One region of the Streptomyces sp. 142MFCol3.1 genome, then DNA from elsewhere that is predicted to be linked to it. Evidence: riboswitches for the same ligand, from Rfam matches in the RefSeq annotation. Region 1 holds a riboswitch; the other holds the start of a gene.
What was found. A riboswitch is a leader RNA that binds a small molecule or an ion and turns the genes downstream of it on or off. The one in region 1 is predicted to bind cyclic di-AMP.
Positions count from the first base shown of each region.

Region 2: it holds a riboswitch for cyclic di-AMP, as region 1 does, so the genes downstream of both, H305_RS0140500 (C40 family peptidase) here and H305_RS0139605 (transglycosylase SLT domain-containing protein) in region 1, are expected to answer to the same signal.

Region 1 covers NZ_AUKV01000046.1:24,906-32,670, forward strand. Annotated here, with positions in the region: gene H305_RS0139585 (CHRD domain-containing protein) at 1-244, opposite strand, end outside; gene H305_RS0139590 (polyprenyl synthetase family protein) at 629-1,639, opposite strand; gene H305_RS0139595 (hypothetical protein) at 1,750-2,055, opposite strand; gene H305_RS0139600 (CocE/NonD family hydrolase) at 2,182-4,209, shown strand; cyclic di-AMP (ydaO/yuaA leader) riboswitch at 4,623-4,814, shown strand; gene H305_RS0139605 (transglycosylase SLT domain-containing protein) at 4,819-5,550, shown strand; gene H305_RS0139610 (Cof-type HAD-IIB family hydrolase) at 5,696-6,505, opposite strand; gene H305_RS0139615 (FAD-dependent oxidoreductase) at 6,710-7,765, opposite strand, start outside.
Region 2 covers NZ_AUKV01000050.1:4,079-11,843, reverse strand. Annotated here, with positions in the region: gene pcrA (DNA helicase PcrA) at 1-1,737, opposite strand, end outside; cyclic di-AMP (ydaO/yuaA leader) riboswitch at 2,325-2,497, shown strand; gene H305_RS0140500 (C40 family peptidase) at 2,505-3,689, shown strand; gene H305_RS0140495 (tellurite resistance/C4-dicarboxylate transporter family protein) at 3,800-4,762, shown strand; gene H305_RS0140490 (hypothetical protein) at 4,840-5,193, opposite strand; gene H305_RS0140485 (C40 family peptidase) at 5,592-6,653, shown strand; partial or broken gene H305_RS55455 (PLP-dependent aminotransferase family protein) at 6,679-6,915, opposite strand; gene H305_RS0140480 (LuxR C-terminal-related transcriptional regulator) at 7,083-7,765, opposite strand, start outside.

The DNA of each region.
Region 1 (7,765 bases):
CCTCGTTGGCGCCGCGCAGGCTGGTGGCGAGGATGGTCCCGCCGCCGCCTCCCACGACGCCGCTCTGCGTGACGATGGTCCGGTCGTCGTGCGCGGAGTGGCTCGTGCCGCGGTCTTCCCGGTGACTGCCGCTGTCGGCGACCGCCGGGATGACGGCGGCGGCGACACCGGCCGCGGCGGCGACCGCGACACCGGTCAGGATCAGACCCTTGCGGCGCGTACTGATCGTGGCGTTGGATCCCATGATTCTGTTTTCTCCCCGTACCTCAGCCGACGCCCCCTGCGTCAGCTTCTGGGCATGAGTACGGACACGATCCGACCCTGGACTCATTCCAGACAAGTGACGCACGTCACATTCCAGGGCCCCGAGCCCGAGACCAGGCCACGAGCCGAGCGTGGACCCAGGCAGAAGCGCGGACCTGGGCCAGAGTATGGGCCGTGCCAGGGGCCGGGGCGTGGACCGCGGCCAGGGCGGACGTGACCGAGGCCAGGACGGACCGCTGCCGGGGCCAGGGCGGACCGTGGCCGGGGCCAGGGCGGACCGTGGCCGGGGCCAGGACGGACCGTGGCCGGGGCCAGAGCGGACCGTGGCCGGGGCCAGAGCGTGGACCGGGGCCGGAGGACCAGGTCAGCCGGCCCGGTGCACCACCGCGTCCACCAGCTCCACGAGCGCCGCCTTGGCATCACACTCCCGCAACGGAGCCAGCGCCGCACGCGCCTCCTCCGCGTACCGCACGGTGTCCCGCCGCGCCTGCTCCAGGGCCGGGTGGGACCGCAGCCGGGCCAGCGCCTCGGCGTGCCGGGCGTCGTCGGTGAGGTCGGAGTCGAGCAGCTCGCACAGCGCGATGTCGTCCGCGAGCCCGAGCCGCTCCGCGCGTTCACGCAGCCGGAGCACCGGCAGCGTGGGGATGCCCTCGCGCAGGTCCGTGCCGGGCGTCTTGCCGGACTCGTGCGAGTCGGACGCGATGTCCAGCACGTCGTCCGCGAGCTGGAAGGCGACACCGAGACGCTCCCCGTACTGGGTGAGCACGTCGACGACCGTCTCGTCGGCACCCGACATCATCGCGCCGAACCGGCAGGCGACGGCGACCAGCGACCCGGTCTTGCCGCTCAGGACGTCGAGGTAGTGATCGACCGGGTCGCGCCCGTCGCGCGGCCCCGCGGTCTCCAGGATCTGCCCGGTGACCAGCCGTTCGAAGGCCTCGGCCTGGATGCGGACCGCCTCGGGCCCGAGGTCGGCCAGGATGTAGGAGGCGCGGGCGAAGAGGAAGTCGCCGGTCAGGACGGCGACCGAGTTGCCCCAGCGGGTGTTGGCGCTCGGCACCCCGCGCCGCACGTCCGCCTCGTCCATGACGTCGTCGTGGTACAGCGTGGCGAGGTGGGTGAGCTCGACGACCACCGCCGAGGGCACGACACCCGGCGCGTAGGGATCACCGAACTGCGCGGCGAGCGTCACGAGGAGCGGCCGGAACCGCTTCCCGCCGGCGCGCACGAGGTGCTGGGCGGCTTCCGTGATGAAGGGGACCTCGCTCTTGGTGGCTTCGAGCAAACCCTCCTCGACAGCCGCCAATCCGGCCTGGACATCGGCTTCGAGAGCCTGGTCCCGCACGCTCAGCCCGAACGGCCCGACGACGGTCACGAGAGGTTCTCCTGTCTGCTGACGATCACATGGCGAAACTCGGTCGATCATTCGGTCGATGACACGGTTTGTCGATGTGTCGCTGCCATCACTCAAGTCAGCGTATCCGGTCACGTTTCGATCACCACGAGCGCCCACCGTCCCCCGGCCGACTTGGCTCCGGTGGGAGGCACCTCCATGCCCGGGCGGTATCCGATCACCAACGGTATGTTCACGATCAGCCGATACCCGGCGACATGTGGCGATACGTTCTGATGTAACCGGAAGTAGGTGACCGTGTCCCGAACCTGCGCCGAGCCGAGCCCGGCGGCCGGCCCTCGTCGCCGACCGGTCGGCATCACCTGGCCGGACGCACGCACACGGCGGAACACATCCTTTCGGTGGACACCGCGCACGGCGCCGCCCACCGAGGTCACCTGCACGCACCCCGCGCGCCCCACGCACCGCAAGGGCCCGCCGGGCCGCCCCGACAGGCCACGCCCCACGACCGTGCCGAACCGCCCGAGTCCCACGGCTCCGCCGGGTCCGGGAGCGCGATGACCATACACATCCGTACCTCCTTCCCGTACGAGACCGCCCACGAGGACCTCTGGATCCCTCTCCCGGACGGCACCCGTCTGTACGCGCGCGTCTGGCGCCCGCTGACCGAGGAACGCGTACCCGCTCTCCTCGAATACCTTCCGCACCGCCTCACGGACCGGACCGCGCCCCGCGACTGGCAGCGCCACCCCTGGTACGCGGGCCACGGCTACGCCTCCGTCCGCGTGGACATCCGCGGACACGGCAATTCGGAGGGCATGCCGGCGGACGCGCACACGCAGGAGGAGCTGGACGACGGCGTGGAGGTGGTCAACTGGCTGGCCGCCCAGCCCTGGTGCACCGGCAACGTCGGCATGTTCGGCATCTCCTGGGGCGGTTTCGTTTCGCTCCGGATCGCGGCTCTCGCACCCGAGCCGCTCAAGGCGGTCGTCGCGGTCTGCTCGACGGACGACCGCTACGACAACGACGTCCACTACACAGGAGGTTCCGTACGGGCCGCCGGCCTGCACGCCCGGTCGGCCGCGACGCTCGCCTCCGCCGCCCTTCCCCCGGACCCGGCACACGTGGGCGAGGTGATGTGGCGGGACATGTGGGTGAAGCGGCTCCAGGCGGTGGAGCCACCGGTCCACACCTGGCTGGAGCACCAGACCCGGGACGCGTACTGGCGCCACGGGAGTGTCCGCGAGGACTACGGAGCGATCCGGGCGGCGGTCCTGGCGGTCGGCGGCTGGCACGACCCGTACCGCGACACGGTGCTGCGTCTGGTCGAGCACCTGCCACCCGATCGCGTACGCGGAGTGATCGGCCCGTGGTCGCACCAGTACCCCGACCGGGACCGGCCGCCCGGCCCTGCGATCGGCTTCCTCCAGGAGACCCTGCGCTGGTGGGACCACTGGCTGCGCCCCCCGGCGACGTCCGGCCCCGGCCCCGGCCCCGGCCCCGGCGGCATCATGGCGGAGCCGCTCCTGCGCTCGTACGTCATGGACGCGCGTCCTCCGGCGACGACGTACCCGGTGATCACCGGCCGCTGGGTGGGTGATCACGTCTGGCCGTCGCCCTCCGTGACCCGGGTCACGTACGCGCTCCAGGGCGACCCGGTGGCGGTGCGCTCACCGCAGCACACCGGGGTGGACGCGGGCCGCACCGTCCCGCGCGGCCACGACGCGGACCTGCCCCCGGACCAGCGGGAGGAGGACGCCCGGTCGGTCTGCTTCGAGTTCGAGGTCACGGAGGAGACCTGGGTCCTGGGCCGCCCGGCGGTCCGGCTGCGGCTGACCTCGCACTCCCCCCGGGGCCAGGTGATCGCCCGGCTGTGCGACGTGGCTCGCGACGGCGCCTCGACGCTCGTCACCCGGGGCGTGCTGAACCTGTCGGCGCGCCACGGCAGCGACCGCGCCACGGCGTGGGTGCCGGGCGCGACGGAGGACGTGCTCGTCGAGCTGGACGCCATCGGTCACGCGTTCCCGCCCGGGCATCACGTCCGGCTCGCCGTCTCCTCCGCGTACTGGCCGTGGGTCTGGCCACAGCCCGGCACGGAGGCCGGCTTCACCCTCGACCCGGCGGCCTCTGTCCTCGAACTCCCGGTAAGGGCAAGGGAGTCGGACCCGACGATCGCCTTCGAGGAGCCGGAGCAGTCCGCACCCCTCGGGGCGGTCTCCCCCGCGACGCTGGACGAGCCGCGTCCCGAACGGCTCCTCGTGCACGACGTCGCCAAGGGCGAGTGGCGCCTGGAGACCGACCTCCCTCACGAAGGCACCCGTATCCACCCGGACGGCCTCGAAGTGACCGAAGACGTCCGGGAGTCGTACGCGATCGACGAGTCCGGCCCCATGTCGGCGCGAGTCCGCTCGGACTGGTCGATCCGCTTCCACCGGCCAGACCTCGCCTGGGACGCCCGTGTGGCGACACGATCGGAACTCGCCTGCTCCGAGGGTGAGTTCATCGCCACCAACGAGGTCGTCTGCAGGGCCGGCGACGAGGTGGTCTTCCACCGGACGTGGGAGAAGCGGATCCCGCGCACGGCGGGCTAGGTCCGCCGCCGCCCCGGCCCTGCCCGGCGGGGCGGCCGGACGCGCGGCCACCGGGCCCAACGGAAACCCCTGCACCCTGTCCGAGTTGCCCGAGTTACCCGACTCGCAGCCTCCGGCCCATCACCCCTCCCCGATGTCCGAATTGCCCTACTCGCACCCATGGTCGCCGGGGCGTGATGTCCGAGTTGCCGCTCTTGCCGCTTTGGTTGGCTTTGGTCTCGTGAGTTGGGTCACGTACACCCTCGACCGGGAATTTACGCCGCCCTCACAGAATCCCTTTGCTAAAGGCAAGTTGAGGATCCAATTCCGGTTGAATCGGACGTATTGACACTACCTTAATCAGGCGAAAGCGATCTTCGTCCGAAATTCAGCCCTTGTTCCCGACATGTGCTCTCGCATACGTTCACCTCGATCCGGGCGGATCGCCGAATCCTGCCGCCGCCCGAACCCACCCACCCACGCACACACGGCAGGAGCGGGGGACCCAGGCAAGCCGTCGATCCGGACAAACCGGAACGACTAGGGGTTAAGCCGCATACAGAGCGCGGCCGGGCACCTCCCCGCCCGAACCCGACAGCTCACCTCGCAGGCGCCGGAGAGGAAACCGCCATGTCCGGACGAGTCATGAACCGCCGCTTCAGGACCAGCCCCTTCATCACCCGTGGCGTGCTCGCCGCCGGTGTGGGCGGAGTCGCCCTCGCGCTCCCCCTCCTGAGCGCCACCGGCGCCCAGGCCGCCACGCCGACGCAGACTGTCCAGGCCACCGTCCCCCAGGTGCAGCTCCTCACCTACACCGTGGTCGCCGGCGACACCCTCCAGACCGTCGCGAAGAAGAACCCGTCGTGCGGTGGCTGGCAGGCGCTGTACGACGCGAACAAGGCCGTCATCGGCCCCGACGCCGCCCACCTGCGCCCGGGACTGGTGCTGACGGTGGGCACGAAGAACCTCGCGACCGGCGTGGTGTCCCCGCTGACCAAGGCCGCACCGGCGGCAGCGGCCCCCGCCTCCGGCAAGACGTACGCCAACAACCTCGACGGCTGGATCAAGCACTCCCTGGACATCATGGCCAAGGAGCGCATACCCGGCACGTACAACGGCATCCACCGCAACGTGATGCGCGAGTCCTCCGGCAACCCCCGCGCCATCAACAACTGGGACTCCAACGCCGCCGCGGGCATCCCCTCGAAGGGTCTCCTCCAGGTGATCGACCCCACCTTCAAGGCGTACCACGTCCCCGGCACCTCGATGGACCCGTACGACCCGGTCGCGAACATCACGGCCGCCTGCAACTACGCCGCGGCGAAGTACGGCTCGATCGACAACGTCAACGGAGCGTACTGACCCGGCGACAGCGGCACATCGCCGATTGGGGGCGCGCGGCGGACCTCCGCCCGCGCCCCGAATCGAGATTTTTGTCCGTCTTCCCCCGCTTTTCCCTTGGGGGATGCCTGCGCCTCGGCGGGACGTCCGCACCGCGACCGGACGTCTACACCCCGAAGAGCCGTTCCAGCACGACCGCGATGCCGTCGTCCTCGTTCGACAAGGTCACCTCGTCGGCCACCGCCTTCAGTTCGGGATGCGCGTTGGCCATGGCGATCCCACGGGCCGCCCAGTCGAACATGGGGATGTCATTGGGCATGTCGCCGAAGGCGAGGGTCTCGGCGGGCGCGAGACCGAGGTGCGCCGCGGCGAGGGCGAGACCCGTCGCCTTGGTCACACCGCATGGCTGGAGTTCGACGGTGCCCGGCCCCGACATGGTGACCGTCGCGAGCGAACCGACCACCGACCGTGCCGCCCAGGCCAACTCGTCATCGGTCAGGGAAGGGTGACGGAGCAACACCTTGCTGATGGGTTCCGTCCACAGGTCGTCGCGCCGTCGCACCCGTACCGCCGGGAGCGTCGGGTGGGGCATCACGTAACCCGGCTCGATCAGGGTCAGCCCGTCCACGCCGTCCTGGTCCACCGCCGCGTACAGCAGGCCGACTTCCGCCTCGATCTTGCCGAGCGCCGTCTCCGCCAGTTCCCTGTCCAGGGTCACCGACCACAGCATCCGGTCCGCCCCGGCGTCGTACAGCTGCGCCCCCTGCCCGCACACCGCCAGTCCCTCGCCGCCGAGTTCGTCCAGCAGTGGACGCACCCTCGGTGCGGGACGGCCCGTCACCACGAGATGCCGGGCACCCGCCTCGGCCACCCTCGCCAGCGCGGCCCGCGACCGGTCGGAGAGGGTGTCGTCGCCGCGCAGCAGCGTTCCGTCCAGGTCAGTGGCGATGAGTGAATATGCAGTCGGAGCGGCCATGATCCGAAGAATACGGATCGCACGACTCAACGGCCCCCCGTGAACCGGACAACGTCCGGTATCCCGCCCGCAACGCCCTTCACCGTCCGGACGACAGGGGCGGTTCGCCGTACAACTCGTGCGCGCGGTACGCGAAGGTGGCCTCTTCCCCAGCCGTTCAAGGGCGAGGGGCGCCGCCTCGCCCGCGGCGCCCCTCGCCCCGACTCACCCGTGTGCGGCGGCCAGATGTCCGGCCAGCCGGGGCGAGGCGAACTCCGTCCCGCACACGAACCGCATCACCGGCCCGTACGAGGCCGCCGCCGGCAGCCCGGTGAAGTACAGGCCGCGGACGGAGGAGCGGTAGCCCGCGCCCAGCCTCGGAGTGCCCCGGCTGACCGCCAGTTCGGTGCGCAGCTCGTGCCCGAGGAAATCCATCGCTGCGATGTCGACGCGATAGCCGGTGGCCGCGACGACATGGTCGGCGAAGAGCTCCTCGGCCCGGCCCCCATGGGTCCGGACGGTCAGGACGGGGCGGCCCTCGCGCACCTGGGCGCGGACGATCCGCTGGACCTCACTCACCTCGACCTTGCCCTCGAAGCGGTCGCGCAGCCACCAGGCGCCGAGCGGGCCGAGCACCCGGCGCACCAAGTAGTGCCGGGCCCACTCGGGCAGGTAGCGATAGGGCTGCGGGTAGTAGCTCAGCGCCCACAGGGACCAGGCGCGGCCGAAGGGGGACTCCGGGCGCAGCCTCGGCTGGTTCCACGGGGGCGCGCCGAAGTCCACGGCGCCCCTGCCGCGGGACACCACCCGCACCCGCGCGCCCGCCTCGGCCGCGAGCGCCGCCGTCTCCAGGGCGGACTGGCCGGCGCCGACGACGATCAGCTCCTTGCCGGAGAACCGGCTCAGGTCGTGGTGCTGGGAGCTGTGCGAGACGGGGCCCGTGGGGGTGGGCCCGTCGGCCGCCACGCTCGCGAGCTCAAGAGGCAGATGGTCGAGTCCGGACAGGCCTGTGGCGACCACGACGGCCCGCGCGGTGAACAACTCCCCCGAGTCCAGCTTGAGTTCGAAGCCGTGCGGGCTCTCGGCGGCTCCGGAGCGGACGGAGCCGGCGGAGCCGGCGCGGCCGGCCATGCGGTCGACCGAGACGACCCGCACCCGCTCCAGCTCGGGCACCAGCTTCTGCTGGAACCACTCGCCGTACGCGATGAACGTCTCGACGGGGATGATGTCCTCGTCGGTGACGAGGCGCGGTATCCCGGCCGCGTCGCAGTAGTCGAGGAG
Region 2 (7,765 bases), on a different contig from region 1:
CTGGAGGTTCTCGATCCGGGTCTCGTCCTGCGGGTCGGTCGAGGCCTGCAACTCGGCGAGGTAGCCGGTGCGTTCGAGGACCGCCTCCAGGACGGTGGCCGGACCGGCGCCCGACTCGACGATCGTCCTGAGGTCCTCCATCAGCGTGTTGAACCGCTTGACCGCGTTCGTCGAGCGGGCCGCCATGCCGTACGCCTCGTCCACGCGGCGCAGCGCCTGCGGGAAGCTGATCTTCTCGCGCTGCGACAGCGCGTCGATCATCGCTTCGGCGCGCTCACCGATGCCGCGCTTGGGAACGTTCAGGATGCGGCGCAGCGGGACCGAGTCCTCGGGGTTGGACAGCACCCTGAGGTACGCGAGGACGTCCCGGACCTCCTTGCGCTCGTAGAAGCGGACGCCGCCGACGACCTTGTAGGGCAGGCCGACTCGGATGAAGACCTCTTCGAAGACACGGGACTGCGCGTTGGTGCGGTAGAAGACGGCGACGTCGCCCGCCTTGGCCTCGCCCGCGTCGGTGAGACGGTCTATCTCGTCGGCGACGAACTGGGCCTCGTCGTGTTCCGTGTCGGCCACGTAGCCGGTGATGTTGGAACCGGCGCCCGCGTTGGTCCACAGATTCTTCGGGCGCCGTGATTCGTTGCGCTCGATGACCGCGTTGGCCGCGGTGAGGATCGTCTGGGTGGAGCGGTAGTTCTGTTCGAGCAGGATCGTCGTCGCGTCCGTGTAGTCCTCCTCGAACTGGAGGATGTTGCGGATGGTCGCGCCGCGGAAGGCGTAGATCGACTGGTCGGCGTCACCCACGACGCACAGCTCGCCGGGGTCGCTGTCGGCCGGCCCCACCAGCTCCTTGACCAGGGCGTACTGCGCGTGGTTGGTGTCCTGGTACTCGTCGACCATGACGTGGCGGAAGCGGCGGCGGTAGTGCTCGGCGACGTCCGGGAAGGCGCGCAGCAGATTGACCGTCGTCATGATCAGGTCGTCGAAGTCGAGCGCGTTGGCCTCGCGGAGGCGCGACTGGTAGAGCGCATAGGCCTGGGCGAGGGTCTTCTCGAAGCCGTCGGCGGCCTGGTTCGCGAAGTCCTCCTCGTCGATCAGCTCGTTCTTCAGGTTCGAGATCTTGGCGCTGAAGGACTTCGGCGGGAAGCGCTTGGGGTCGAGGTCCAGGTCGCGGCAGACCAGGGCCATCAGACGCTTGCTGTCGGCGGCGTCGTAGATCGAGAAGGAAGACGTGAAGCCGAGCTTCTTGCTCTCGCGGCGCAGGATGCGGACGCAGGCGCTGTGGAAGGTCATCACCCACATCGCGTTGGCGCGCGGGCCGACGAGCTGCTCGACGCGCTCCTTCATCTCGCCCGCGGCCTTGTTCGTGAAGGTGATCGCGAGGATCTGGCCGGGGTGGACGTGCCGCTCGGCCAGCAGATGGGCGATCCGGTGGGTGAGCACGCGGGTCTTGCCCGAGCCCGCGCCGGCCACGATGAGCAGCGGGGAGCCGGAGTGGACGACGGCGGCGCGCTGGTTCTCGTTCAGTCCGTCGAGCAGCGTCGCCGGGTCCAGGGCAGGGCGGTGCGCCCCGTCGCGGTAGTACGCGTCCCGGGCCGGGGGCAGGTCGAAGCGGCCGCCGAACAGGTCGTCCGGAATCGGCTCCGGCGCCTCGTCCTCGGGCGGCGGCGGGGGCTCTTCCTCGTGGGCCCCGGAGGGCTTGAGGTCCGCCAGGAAGCTGTCGTCAAAGAGGCTGCTCATCGCTCTCCGAGTCTAGGCCGCCCCACCGACAACAGGCCGCCGCCCCGGAAAGTCCGCCCCGATCGGGGTGCCCGTCCGTCTCCGCGGTGGCCCGTCGAAGCCGATGATCTTCCCTGGCCGGCCTAACACGAGCCCGGCCCCTCCCCGGTCCGCTCCCGGGCCCGCCGGCCTCATCCCCAGCCCGCCCGGCCCCGTGAGTGCCACACGCCGCCCGCGCGAACCCTGAGTGCCACACGCCGCCCGCGCGGCTCCGTGAGCCCCGTGCACCGCCCCTGGACCCCGCGAGCCCCGCGCCCTGCCCAAGCTCCGGCCCCGGCCCCGGCCCCGAAGGTCCCTCTCCGCAGTCTCCGCCGTGACCCGCATCACCCTCGAAGCCCCCGCGGCGCACTTCGTACCTCCGCCGGGACCCCTTGGCCTCCGTCACCCTCCAGAGCCTCCGGGCCACGATCGGTGAGAGTGACGCTTCTCATGGCCAAGGTCACGAAAATGTATCGGGCATATCGCACATCAACCTTCACAGCAGCCACACGAATTGGCTAGCGTGCCGCACAGGCCGCTCGACCCCCACCGGCGAACGTCGCCGGGCCGTGCGGCCTCCGCCGAATTCGGCCTGCCCTCGCGGCGGCCGGAACCGGGGACCCACCGACCTTGGGGTGAATCGGTCCAACTGCCCTGTGGGGCAAGGACCGTAGGGCAAACCTTCCGGATCCACCCGCCCGAACCCGACAGCTAACTCGGTAGGCGGATGACGGAAGGAGTCGCCTCTCTTGGCGTCGCACCGCAAATGGCGTCCCGCGGGTTCGCGTATGGCAGGCATACGTACCCCCGCCCTCGCCACGGCCGCCCTCACCTCCGTGGCCCTGCTCTCCCAGACGGCGAACGCGTCCCCCTCCGCCGAGCCCAGGCCGAGCCTCGAAGAAGTCGAGAAGAAGGTCAACGACCTCTACCACCAGGCCGAGACGGCCACCGAGAAGTACAACGCGACCAGGGAGAAGACGGCCAAGCAGCAGGAGCGCGTCGACACCCTGCGCGACGACGTCGCCAAGCGCACCGAGAAGCTCAACTCCGCGCGTGAGGAACTGGGCTCGTTCGCGGCCGCGCAGTACCGCACCGGGGCCGCCGCTCCCGACACCGCGACCCTCCTGCTCGCCGACGACCCGCAGGACTACTTCGACCAGACCCAGCTGATGAACCGTCTGACGACCCGCCAGAAGGCGGCCGTCGACGACTACGTCACCGAGCAGGCCGCCACCACGAAGAAGCGCACGGAGGCCGCCGAGAGCCTGGAGACGCTGTCCTCCTCGCAGGACGCGCTCAAGAAGTCCAAGGCCGACGTCCAGAGGAAGCTCGCCGAGGCGCGCGACCTGCTCTCGAAGCTGACCGCTGAGGAGAAGGCCCGGCTCGCCGCGATCGAGAAGAAGAAGCAGGAGGAGGCGGCGCGCAAGGCGGCGGAACTGGCGAAGCAGCAGGCCGCCGCCGAGGCCGCGAAGCAGGCCGCCGCGCAGGAGTCGTCGTCCGGCGACACCAGCACCGGCTCGACGGGTTCCACCGGCTCGACGACCACCGGCTCGACGACCACGGGCTCGTCGTCCACGACGAAGGCGGACACGGCGGTCGCCTTCGCCCGCGCCCAGATCGGCAAGCCGTACGTGTGGGGCGCCACCGGACCGGACTCGTACGACTGCTCGGGCCTCACGCAGGCCGCCTGGAAGGCCGCCGGGGTCTCGCTCCCGCGCGTCACCTACGACCAGGTGAACGCGGGCACGACCGTCTCCCTCTCCGACGCGCAGCCGGGTGACCTGGTGTTCTTCTACGACGACATCAGCCACGTCGGCCTCTACATCGGCAACGGCATGATGATCCACGCGCCGAAGCCGGGCGCGTACGTGCGCGAGGAGTCGATCTACTACGACGGCACGTCGGCGATCCACAGCGTGGTGCGCCCGGCGTAGGCCGTCCCGCGGACGGCGCTTCGTGGCGGCCACGCGCGCGGGGGGCATATCGGGCACCTCGCGCGCGTGCCCCACGGGCAACTCGCCCGTCGGTCCATAGCATCGTCCGCATGCCAGCCTTCTCCCAGCTCCGCGCCTGGTGGGCGGAGCACCCGCCCGCCGCCGGTGCCGCCGTGATGGCCACGGGCATCGTCTCGGTCGGGCTGCACATGGCCGACCACGAGACGCTGTCCCGTATCGCGCTGGTCCTGGCCTGCGTGGCCTGGGTCGGGCTCGCCGCGGACTTCGTCCTGCGGCTGCTGCGGGAACGGACACGCTGGGTGGGAGAGGCGTACACGCCGGCCGGGCTCACCGCCGTCGCGGCCACCACCGTGCTCGGGACGCGCCTGTCCGCCCTGGGCCGGCAGCTCGCCGCCGAGGCCCTGCTCGCCCTGTCGGCCGTGCTCTGGCCCGTGCTGCTGTGGTGCGTCGTACGGCACTGGAAGCACCGGATGCCGGGAGGCGTGTTCCTCGTGTGCGTGGCCACACAGGGGCTCGCGGTACTGGCCGCCACGCTCGCCGCGGCCGTCGGCCCGGCATGGCTCGCGCACACCGCGCTGGTGCTGTTCTGGCTCGGACTCGTGCTGTACGGGGCGGCGTACGCGCACTTCGACATCCGCGAGGTGGCGCGGGGGGCCGGGGACCAGTGGGTGGCGGGCGGCGCGCTCGCCATCTCGGCGCTGGCCGGGGCCAAGCTCGTCGCGGCGCACCACGTGGACACGTACCTGTGGAACGACGACGACCAGAGCGTCCTGCGCACCGTGACCGTCGCCGTGCTCGTCCTCGCGGTCGCCTGGTACTGCGTCCTCGTCGTCTCGGAGCTGATCTGGCCGCGCCCGCATTACGACGTACGACGCTGGTCGACGGTCTTCCCGTTGGGGATGACGGCGGTGGCCACCATGACCGTGTCGTCCGCGTTCGGCTACCCCTGGCTCAGGGGATGGGGGGACGCGCTGCTGTGGGTCTCGGTGGCGGCTTGGCTGGCCGCCGTGGTGGGGGCCGCCCGGTCCGCGGCGGCGTTCGAGCGGGTGTGAGCGGACGGCGGACGCCCTTCCGCCGCGCTCAGGCCTTCGCCGCGTCGGGCATCTGCCCTGCCGAGGTCGGCGCGCGCTCAGGTCCAGAGGACGGCGATGAAGATGTTGGCGGTCGTCAGCAGGCCGACGAGCCCGAACAGGCGCTTGTCCACCTGCTCGTCGTCCCGCTTCACGTAGACCAGCCCCAGGATCACGATCAGCAGGGCCAGCTTCACGCCGATCTTGATGTTGTTGACCGGGTTGTCGTCGGCCTGGTTGAGGCCGACCAGCACGACACCGGTGACCAGCATGGTCAGCGCGCCGTGCAGCATCGCGGGGACGAAGCGGGCGGTGCCCCGGCCCATCGCCTTCATCTGGGTGAGGAAGCCACCGAGGAGCGAGGCGATGCCGATGATGTGCAGGCCGACGAAGAGATGGATGAGTACGTCCATGAGGCCTGAGCCTAATCGGACGCCTCTGTCCCGCTTCTCACCGGCCCACCCCGTGCATCCTCTAGCACCGGAGCACCGCCGGATGCCCCGGATTCGGCACTTCGGTCATTGCACCGCGTGAAGTCGGTGACGGGAGGCGGGGATCACGGCCGCATCCGGTCATCGGGCGCTCCAGTCCCGCCAGTTCCGTACATGCTGTTACCGACCCGTCACTCTCAGGTTTAGCGTCCTCCACCAGGTGACCGGCTCCCCATCGCCGTCCGGGCCAGGGACGGCCGTCGGCCACCTCCGCCGAGAAGGTCCGGCGGCGGCTCGTTCCCCCTGTGCGGGCCGCCGCCGGACGCTCCACCGCTTGACCGCGATCCCCTGAGCGGTCGTACGGAAGGATGTGGGACCTCGTGGCAGCGCACCGCAAGCCCAGACAGCGCTCGCTCGGCGGAAACACGGCCCGCACGGCAGCCACCATCGCTCTCGCCGGGGCGGCCACGGCGACCGGCTTCGACGGGACCGGACACGCCGAGCCGCAGCTGTCCCCCGCACAGGTGAAGGCCAAGGTCGACAAGTTGTACGAGGAGGCCGAGGTGGCCACCGAGAAGTACAACGGCGCCAAGGAGAAGGCCGACAAGGCGCAGAGCCGGCTCGACGAGCTGCGCGACGAGGTGGCGCGCAAGCAGGACCGTCTCAACTCGGCGCGTGACGCGCTCGGTTCGATGGCCGCGGCGCAGTACCGAAGCGGCGGCCTGGACCCGGCGCTGCAACTCGCGCTCTCCGACGATCCCGACCAGTACCTGGAGGCAGCCGCGTTCGCCGAACGGGCGGGCGGCCGGCAGGCCACGGCGGTGTCCCGGGTCCGCAAGCAACTGCGGGAGATCGAACGGCTGCGCGGCGCCGCGCACGTCGAGGTCGCCTCGCTCACGTCGCGGCAGGCCGAGCTGAAGCGGCACAAGAAGACCATCAACGGCAAGCTCGCCTCGGCGCGGCGGCTGCTGGGACAGCTCAGCGAGGAACAGCGCGCGGCGCTCGGGGATGCGGGAGGCGTCGGACACGCCTCGCGTTCCTCGGCCCGCGACCTGACACCCGTGACACCGTCCGGCTCGGTCAAGGCTCCCAACTCCCGTGCCGCGGCCGCCGTGTCGTACGCCTACGGAAAGCTCGGCAGCCCCTACGTCTGGGGCGCCACCGGCCCCGACGCCTTCGACTGCTCCGGCCTCGTCCAGGCCGCGTACCGCTCCGCGGGCATCTCGCTGCCCCGCACGACGTACACCCAGATCAACGCCGGCCAACGGGTCTCCCGCTCCGAACTCAGCCCCGGCGACCTCGTGTTCTTCTACTCGGGCATCAGCCACGTGGGCATCTACGTGGGCAACGGCCAGATGATCCACGCGCCGAATCCCACGGCGCCGGTGCGGCTCGCACCGGTCGACTCCATGCCGTTCGCGGGGGCCACGCGGGTGGCCTGAAGCCCGTGTGCCGCCGGTGTCGGCGGATGTCCCGCACCGCGGCGCCGATCGCCGCCGCACCGTCGGTGATGGCCGTGGCCGGGGAGGCGTCACAGCCGAGGAGCAGACCGGGCGGGCCGGGACGCAGGCGGTGCCAGGACAGGGGATGGACCTTGACGCCGCACACCAGGGCGGCGGCCAGTTCGGTGTCCGCGCACGCCGCCACCCCCTCCTCGAAGGTGATCAGGAGGTGCAGCCCCGCCGCCGCGCCGTGCACCACCGCGCCGCCGGGCTGACGACCCCCGCCGACTGGAATCGGGGCGGCGACCTCCGCCGCGCGGCTGCCGACGACGGCACCTTCCACCACACGTTCTTCAAGGCGGTCGCCGTGAACCCGGGGGCGCCCGGCCCGCTCGGCTGGGCGCCGCGGCGTCCTGGGCCTCGGCCCGGTCAGACCAGCCGGCGCGCCGTGGCCCAGCGGGTCAGCTCGTGCCGGTTCGACAGCTGGAGCTTCCTCAGCACCGCCGAGACATGGGACTCGACCGTCTTCACCGAGATGAAGAGCTGCTTGGCGATCTCCTTGTACGCGTAGCCGCGGGCGATGAGGCGCAGCACCTCGCGCTCGCGCTGGGTGAGGCGGTCCAGGTCCTCGTCGACGGGCGGGGCGTCGGTCGACGCGAACGCGTCCAGCACGAAGCCGGCCAGCCGCGGCGAGAAGACCGCGTCGCCGTCCTGCACCCGGAAGATCGAGTCGACGAGGTCGGTTCCCGTGATCGTCTTGGTGACGTACCCCCGGGCGCCGCCGCGGATCACCCCGATGACGTCCTCCGCTGCGTCCGACACGGACAGCGCGAGGAAACGCACCGGCTGCTCGGCGTCCGCCATCAACGGGGCGCAACGGCGCAGCACTTCGACACCGCCGCCGCCCGGCAGATGCACGTCGAGCAGCACGACCTCGGGCCGCGTGGCGGTGATCACGGTGACCGCCTGGTCGACGTCGGCGGCCTCGCCGACGACCTCGACGCCGGTGCGCTCGGTCTGCCCGATCTCGGCCTGCACGCCCGTACGGAACATGCGGTGATCGTCGACCAGCACGACGCGCACATGGCGCCCGGCCCCGGCCGCGGCCCCTG